DNA from 2 places in the Bounagaea algeriensis genome. Region 2 is predicted to be linked to the other one. Evidence: riboswitches for the same ligand, from Rfam matches in the RefSeq annotation. Region 2 holds a riboswitch; the other holds the start of a gene.
The links. A riboswitch is a leader RNA that binds a small molecule or an ion and turns the genes downstream of it on or off. The one in region 2 is predicted to bind cobalamin.
Positions count from the first base shown of each region.

Region 1 (4,215 bases), 1.5 Mb from region 2:
GCGGGCGCACCAGGCGGCGACCGTGGCGGTGGCACCGGTGCTCCAGCCGCCGGTGACGAAGGCGTCCCCGGCCAGGCGGCGGCACGCCTCGACCGCCTGCGCAGCACCGACCCAGTGGACCTCGTCGAAGGCCTGGTAGTCGACCGCGGATGGGTGGATGCTGCTGCCCAGTCCCCGCATGATCCGGTGCCCGGCGGGCTGGCCGAACACGGTCGACGCGGGCGAGTCCACACCCACGATCCGTGCCTCGGGCCGGTGCTGGCGCAGCACCGGTGCGATGCCCCCGCTGTGCCCGCCGGTGCCGACGCTGCACACCACCGCGTCCACGTGGTCGAACTGGTCCACGAGTTCCAGTCCCAACTCCCGGTATCCGAGCGGGTTGTCCGGGTTGTTGTACTGGTCCGGCCAGTACGCGCCGGGCAGCGAGTCGAGCAGTTCGCTGACGCGCTCCCGCCGCGCCCGTTGCCAGCCACCCCGTGGATGGGGATGCCGCACGATCTCCACGCGCGCTCCGCGCGCCCGCAGCAGCGCGCGGGTCATCCCGTCGAGCTCGTCATCGGCGACGACGACCAGCGGATGCCCCAGGGCGGCGCAGACGTAGGCCAGCCCCACGGCCAGGGTTCCGCTGCTGGATTCCACGACCGGTGCTCCGGGCAGCAACTCGCCCCGGCGCCGCGCTCCGTCCAGCATGGACAATGCTGCTCTGGCCTTCATGCCGCCGGGTCCGAGGCCTTCCAGCTTCGCCCAGAACCCCGGGTGTTGCCGCGGGAGTGGTGTGTCCACCCGCACCGCGGGGGTGTTTCCGATCAGTTCCAGCAGCGAGAGGCACTTCGCACCGCCGGCCCGCTCACTTGCCCCGGTCAGTGTCACGGACGATCACCGCCGGCACTTCCGTAGAGGTGGATGTCGGTGGCGTCACCGGTGCACCAGAAGAAGGGGTAGGGCTCCGCCGAGAGGGCGTCGACGCGGGAACCGAGCAGCTCCCGCAGGACCGCGCTGCCGGTCTGGGCGAACATCGCCAGGGGAATGCCGCGTTCGCCGCACAGCTCGGAGATCTCGTCGAATGTGCCGTTGCCGAGAACCATCCCGGAGGCCACGACGGCATCCGCTCGTCCGATCGCTTCGGTGTGGCAGCGGATCACCGGCTCGTCCCACTCGGTCCGCCCGCCCTTGAGATCGCAAGCGACGTAGTCGACGCTCCGCTCGCGCAGGGCGGCCAGCAGCGAGTTCACCACTCCGATCACGGCGACGCACCCGCCCGCGGGCACGCGCACGAGTTCGGCGACGGCGCCGGCCCGCGCGGTCGACTTCTCCAGCGAGTCCCCCGCGGGCAACCGCACGGAACGGGCCTGCGGATGCCGGGCGTGCGGGTGCAGGTAGGCCAGGTAGGCGTCGAGCGCGGCCACCTGCACGGCCGGTTCGGCGTCCGACAGCAGGGCGTCGACACCGCACCCGACGACCTCCTGCACCTGCCGGTCCCCGAACGCACCGGGTTCCACGGCGCAGGAGCCCACGGCGTCGCCGACGCGGATGCTGAGCACCGTGTTGACGTAGCTGCTCCGCCTGTCGGAGTGCTGGGACCCTTGCACCGTCAGGAACGCCACGGAGCACGTGAGCGCGTGCGGGAGTTCGTCGTGGTCGCGCGCGAACCACCCGCTCCGCGCGCGTTCTGCCAGCAGCTGCAGTGAGGTGGCGCTGCGTTCGGCCGAGGCCGAAGCGGTCGAAAGCACAGTCGTCTCCGTACGATCCGCGAGAAGAGGGAATTGCCTGCGGGTCGGGGTCGTTCACACGACGTGTGAACCTGCCGCGGCAAGCGGGTCGCCGGGACGCTGCCGTCGAGCGGCGTGCGAGTCGTGGTGCACCTGCGTACCTCCTTCGGGGCTCCGCGACCCCGTTGCGAGTCGGCGCGGCGGCGTCAGTGTCCTGACTCGTGGATCCTCGTCGCCCTCCGGCCTTCCCACCGATCTTATCGGCAGTGGCCGTGGTTGGAGGGGAACTCCCCACTCACAGTGGCGGGACCGTGCCGGATTCGCACCGGCTTCCTGGACGCCGTCGCAGTAACGCGATCCAGAGGTACGCAGCCGCCCCGCCGGATGTCAAGTCGCGCTCGTCGAAGTCGCGTCGATCACACCGCAGCTTGTCATCGCAGCGGAACCCGGTGTGAGCAGCCGTTTTCCTCGGAGGCACTCGCTTTCAGCAACCTCTTCGCTGTTGCAATCATGTTGCATTACTCTCGTGCGCGGAGACCGGCCCCTGCGAGACCGTCCGAGGAGTCACGACATGCCCGAGAGCAACGGCCGAGCGATCGGCGACTACACCGTGCGGCGCGCACGCCCGGAGGACGTCGAGGGAGCGCGCACGCTCATGCTCGACACCTTCTACCACGTGCTCGGCCACGGTTACGTCGCCACGTGGCACGCCGACGTGATCGCTCTCGAGGAGACCTACTTCCACACACCCGGCCACGCCCTGTTCGTGGCAACCCTGGGCGACGAGGTGGTCGGCACCGCATCCGTGCGCTCGGACGGCCCGAAAAGCCCTCCGCACCCGCAGTGGATCGCCGCACGCTACGGAACCGGGGACACCGCGCAGATCTTCCGCACCTACGTCCGCCCCGAGCACCGCAGGAACGGACTCGCCCGCGCGCTCGTCGACCTCGCCCGCGAGTTCGTCGCCGATGTTCCCGAGTACAGCACGCTCTACCTGCACACGAACCCGGCTGTGGACGGGGCGGAGCCGTTCTGGCGCAGCCTGGCCACCGAAATCCACGACGGGCGGCACAACGGTGCGCACAGCCCGTGCATCCACTTCGAGATCCCCGTGCACACGGCGGTGTGATCCCCGGTTCCACCGGAGCGGCCGCGTGCGCCCGGGCGTTTCCCGCCGGGCGGCACCGGTGTGCGACCTTCACACGAACACACGAAGCATTCACCACTCAGCGAGGAAGGGCTTCCAGCGGATGGCGAGTGAACGCAGCTACGACGTGGTGCTTTTCGGCGCGACCGGGTTCGTCGGTGAGCTCACCGCGAAGTATCTCGCCGAGGTGGTGCCGCCGGGCTGCCGGTGGGCGCTCGCGGGACGCGACGAGGACAAGCTGGCCGCCGTGCGGCAGCGGCTCGGCGAGACCGATCCCAGCTTGCTGCACGCCGACAGCACCGACCAGGCCAGCCTGCACCGGCTCGCCGAGTCCACCCGGGTGGTGATCACCACCGTGGGGCCCTACCTGCACTACGGCGAGCCACTGGTCGCCGCGTGCGCCGCGGCGGGGACCGACTACGTCGACCTGACCGGCGAACCGGAGTTCGTCGACCGGATGTACCTGCGACACCACCAGGCAGCGCTGCGCACCGGCGCCCGGATCGTGCACGCCTGCGGGTTCGACTCGATCCCCTACGACCTGGGGGCGTATCACACCGTGCGGCAACTTCCCGCCGACAAGCCCGTCACCATCACCGGCCAGGTCCGGGTCAACTCGACCTTCTCCGGCGGCACCTACGCCTCGGCGCTGACCGCCTTCTCCCGACCGCGCCAGATGGCCGAGGCCGCCAAACACCGCCGCCGCACCGAGCCCCGCCCCGACCACCGGCGCATCCGCACTCCGCTCGGACCGCCGCGGCGGGACCGGGACAGCCGCACGTGGCTGGCACCGATGCCCACCCTCGACCCGCGGATCGTGGCGCGCTCGGCGGCAGCGCTGCCCGAGTACGGCCCGGACTTCACCTACCGGCAATACGCCGCCGTCAAACGGTTGCCCGTGCTCGCGGCCGGGGCGGCCGGTCTCGGCGCCCTCGCGCTGCTCGCCCAGATACCACCCGCCCGGCGTGCGCTCGGCAACGTCCGCGCCCCCGGCACCGGCCCGAGCGAGCAGCGCCGCGCGAAATCGTGGTTTTCCGTGCGCTTCACCGGCGAGGCCGGCGGGCAGCGGGTGCGCACCGAGTTCGCCGGCGGCGACCCCGGCTACGACGAAACCGCGAAGATGCTCGGCGAATCGGCCCTGTGCCTGGCCTTCGACGACCTCCCGGACACCGCGGGACAAGTCACCACCGCAACCGCCATGGGCCCCGCCCTGCTCGACCGGCTCCGCACCGCGGGGCTGACCATCCGCACCATCGACGGCGGCTAGACATCCCAGCGGTGGCGCTCGCGCTACGCTGGCGGCGATGGTTGATCACGACGCCGCGGGCCACGCGGGCGCAGAGCAGGAGGCGCAGTCGA
Region 1 covers NZ_CM137102.1:2,035,871-2,040,085, reverse strand. Annotated here, with positions in the region: gene ACVGV2_RS09195 (PLP-dependent cysteine synthase family protein) at 1-870, opposite strand, end outside; gene ACVGV2_RS09190 (Rossmann-like domain-containing protein) at 867-1,730, opposite strand; cobalamin riboswitch at 1,895-2,101, opposite strand; gene ACVGV2_RS09185 (GNAT family N-acetyltransferase) at 2,281-2,838, shown strand; gene ACVGV2_RS09180 (saccharopine dehydrogenase family protein) at 2,960-4,123, shown strand; gene ACVGV2_RS09175 (SAM-dependent methyltransferase) at 4,161-4,215, shown strand, end outside.
Region 1: another riboswitch for cobalamin. It lies ahead of ACVGV2_RS09190 (Rossmann-like domain-containing protein); the one in region 2 lies ahead of ACVGV2_RS02425 (ABC transporter substrate-binding protein).

Region 2 (4,215 bases):
GCGACCCGGTGCACACCTGGCCGCTGCCGCGGCGGTGAGGACATTTCTCGAGAAATGTCCGCGACTTTTCTCGAGAAATGTCCGCACCGCGGGGCGGCTCACGGGTGGTGCAGGGCGCCGTCCACGCACAGACTCGGCGCGCCGTTGAACTGCTCCACCCGCCCCCGCACGCCGAACACCTCGGCGAGCAGCGACTCGTCCAGCACGTCCGCGGGCTTGCCGGTGGCCGCGACGCGCCCCTCGGACAGCACCACGAGCCGGTCGCAGAACTCCACCGCCTGCCGCAGGTCGTGCAACGTCAGCAGCACCGCCATGTCCGCGGCGGCCAGCCGTCGCAGCAGTTCGAGCACCGCGTACTGGTGCCGCAGGTCGAGGTGGTTGGTGGGCTCGTCGAGCACGAGCACGCGGGGCCGCTGCGCCAGGGCCCGCGCGATGGCCACGCGCTGCCGCTCACCGCCGGAGAGCGTGCGCACGTCCCGATGCGCCTGCGCGGACAGTTCGGTGGTGCGCAGCGCCTGCTCGACGAGACCGCGGTCCGCCGCGCCCATCCGCTCCAGCAGCCCCAGGTGCGGGACCCTGCCCTGCGCGACGACCTCGTGCACCGAGAACGCCGCCCGCTCCTGCGGTTCCTGCGTGGTGGCGCCGAGCACGCGCGCGTGTTCCCGCCGCGGCACCGCGCTCACGTCCCGGCCGTCGACCTCGACCGTTCCGGAGGCGGGTCGCACCGCGCGGTACAGCGTCCGCAGCAGGCTCGTCTTGCCGCTGCCGTTCGGTCCGACGAGCCCGAGCACCTCCCCCGGCGCGACATCGAGGTCCACATCGGACACGACGCTGCGGCCACCGAGGTCCACCCGGGTGCCGCGCATGCGCACGCTCATCGGCTCCTCCGGTGTCTGCGCAACATCAGCAGGAACAGCGGACCGCCGACCAAGGCGGTCAGCACGCCCACGGGCAGTTCCGCCGGCGCGAACAGCACCCGGGCGGCGAGATCGGCCAGCACCAGGAAAACCGCCCCCAGCAGCGCCGAAACCGACAGCATCGCGCGGGCTTCCGAGCCCACCAGGAACGTCGCCGCGTGCGGGACGAGCAGCCCGACGAACGCGATCCCGCCGGCCACCGCGACCGAAGCCCCGCCGAGCAGGGAGACCCCGAGCAGCGCCAGCACCCGGAACCGCCGCGCGTTCAGCCCCAGCGCGGCCGCACCGTCGTCCCCGGCGTGCAGCAGGTTCATCCACCGCCCGGCCAGCAACGACGCGAACAGCGCCACGCCGAGCACGGCGGCCGGGGGCCCGAGCAGTTCCCAACGGGCCGCGCCGAGCCCGCCGGTGGACCAGAACATCACCTGCTTGGCCTGATCGCCCGTGGCCGACAGGTACAGCACCAGCGAAGTCAGCGCGCCCGCCACCTGACCGGCGGCCAGCCCGCCGAGCACGAGCGCGGTCACCGATCCGGAGCGGCCCGCCACCACGAGCACCACGCTCAGCGCGGCCAGCCCGCCGAGGAACGCGGCCACCGGCTGGGTGGCCATGCCGAGTGTTCCCGCACCGATGCCGAGCACGGTCACCAGGGCGATGCCGAGCCCGCCGCCCTGGGAGATGCCCAGCAGGTACGGGTCGGCCATGGGGTTGGAGGTGACCAGTTGCGCGATGCCGCCGGCGAGCGCGAGGGAGGCACCGACGACGGCGCCGGTGGCCACCCGGGGCAGGCGGGAGTTCCACACGATCGCCTCGCGCACCGCCGAGGCGTCCGAGTCGATTCCGGGCACGAACGGCCCGGCGAGGACCTGCCACACCTGCGTCAGCGGCAGGTGCACCGAGCCGAGCGAAACCGCCAGTGCCGCACCGGCGAGCAGTGCGAGCACGAGTCCTGCGTGGACGATCGTGGTGCGGCCGCGGCGGATCATGTCGCCCCGTGCAGGTCGGCTGCGAGCCGCTCCACCGCCTCCGGGAAGCGGATGCCCTCGGTGAGTTCCACCAGCGGGATGGTGCTGAACCGGTCCGCGCGCACCGCGGGGGTGTGCCCGGCCAGCGGGTGTCCGGCGAGGTAGGAGCGTTTGCCCTCGACCGGCTGGCCGAGGTAGTCGACCAGCACGATCGCGTCCGGTTCGCGCGCGGCCACCTGCTCCCAGCTGACGTCGCCGAAGGCCTGTGGGACGTCGGCGAAGACGTTGCGCCCGCCGGCCCGGTTGATCGCGTCGTTGCCGACACCTCGCCCGCCCAGCGTCATGGGTGCCTGCTCGCCCGAGTCGTAGACGAACACGTCGACCGGGTCCTCGTCGGCGACGCGGCGCTGCACCGCCCGCACCCGTTCGCGGATGTCGGTGGCCAGCCGCGCGGCGCTGTCCTGCAGGTCGAGCACCCGGCCGAACATGCGGATGTCGTCGAGCAGCGTGTCCATCCCGGCCGGGTGCTGCACGCAGGACTCGCTGAGCAGCAGCGTGGGGATGCCGAGTTCCTCCAGCGCGTCGCGCCCGCGCCCCTCGGTGTCGTCGAAGGCGCTGGCGTAGCCACCGACCACCAGATCCGGTTCGAGCCGCAGGATTTGCTCGGCCGAGGGGTACTTCTGGGCGACGACGGGGATTTCGGCGTATTCGTCCGCGATGCGGGGCGGCGGCTCGCGGTCGTCCGGGAAGGCCGTGCCCACGATGCGGTCGCCGAGCCCGAGGGCGACCAGGATCTCCGTGGCGTGCTGGTTGAGGCTGAGCACGCGCTGCGGGGGCTCGTCGAAGATCTCCGTGCGCCCGCAGTTGTCGATGCGCTCGCCCTCGCGGGAGGCGACGTCCTCCGTCGGGGTGCTGCAGCCGGTGGCCAGCAGTCCGACGGCCAGCAGGGCGAGCAGGGCGCGCATCGTACCTTCCAGGGCGGCGGTGCGGCCCGGGCGAACCCGGCCTGCGGCGCGATGCGCCTCGCCCGGGCTCCGACCGCGGACCGCGACGGTCGTGGGAGCCGTCCGCGCCGGCGGGTGTTCGGGCTCGCCGCGCCGTGCACGGCACACCGTTGCGGGTCAGCGCCGGGATCTCACCGGACTTCCCCCGCCGAGCGGACCGCACCGATCCTGTCGGAGACGAAGACCCCGGTCAACGTGCCGCAAAACGCCCACCGGTCGTCGTTTCCCCAGCGCAGAACGCATTTTCCCGCCGACTTCGAGATCACCGGATGAGAGCAACACCTCGTTTGCGAGGATATAGTTGCCATCTCTTTGCAACAGAGTCATGATGGCGACAGTGGATTGGAGGACTCCATGCCGCAGTACGTCCTGCCGGATCTGGACTACGACTACGCCGCACTGGAGCCGGCGATCTCGGGCGAGATCAACGAGCTGCACCACAGCAAGCACCACGCGACCTACGTCAAGGGCGCCAACGACACGATCGAGCGCATCCAGGAGGCACGCGAGCAGGGGGACTACTCCTCCATCGTCGGCCTGGAGACGACCCTCGCGTTCAACCTGGCAGGCCACTCCCTGCACAAGATCTGGTGGAAGATCCTCAGCCCGGACGGCGGGGACAAGCCCACCGGCGATCTCGCCGACGCCATCGACGAGCACTTCGGCTCCTTCGACCAGTTCCGCGCCCAGATGGAGGCCGTCTCCACGAGCATCCAGGGCAACGGCTGGGGCGTGCTCGCCTGGGACCCGGTCGGCCAGCGGCTCATCACCCAGCAGCTGAAGGACCACCACTCGAACCTGGTGATCACGACGACGCCGCTGCTCGTGTTCGACATCTGGGAGCACGCCTACTACCTGCAGTACAAGAACGTGAAGGCGGACTACGTCAAGCAGCTGTGGAACGTCGTGAACTGGCCGGAGGTCGGCCGCCGCTTCGCCGACGCGCGCGCCGGCCACAACGGCCTGCGGCTGCCCGAATGATCCCCGAACGATCCTCCGGATGACCCCCGAGTGATCACGGGCGGTCCGAAATCCCGGCGGTGAGTGCTCCGACAAGCCACACCGTCGTACTCGGGGCCGGTCCCTGCATGGGACCGGCCCCGTTTCGTCCCTCGCCCCGCTCGTCCCTCGCGCCGCGGACGGCCGGCCCGCTCGCCGCGATCCGCCGCAGGCCCCGCACACGACCGATCCCCGGCCCCGACGCGAACGCCGGGACCGGGGATCGACCAGTTCCCGAACTGACTGCCGCTCCCACCACGAAGCGGACATGTATTAGGTTAGCCTAACCTGCTGCGTTTGACAATGGGCTGCGCGCGATCCGACCGAGGA
Region 2 covers NZ_CM137102.1:536,729-540,943, reverse strand. Annotated here, with positions in the region: gene ACVGV2_RS02440 (glutamate--cysteine ligase) at 1-38, shown strand, start outside; gene ACVGV2_RS02435 (ABC transporter ATP-binding protein) at 99-878, opposite strand; gene ACVGV2_RS02430 (FecCD family ABC transporter permease) at 875-1,903, opposite strand; gene ACVGV2_RS02425 (ABC transporter substrate-binding protein) at 1,900-2,847, opposite strand; cobalamin riboswitch at 2,940-3,068, opposite strand; gene ACVGV2_RS02420 (superoxide dismutase) at 3,241-3,867, shown strand.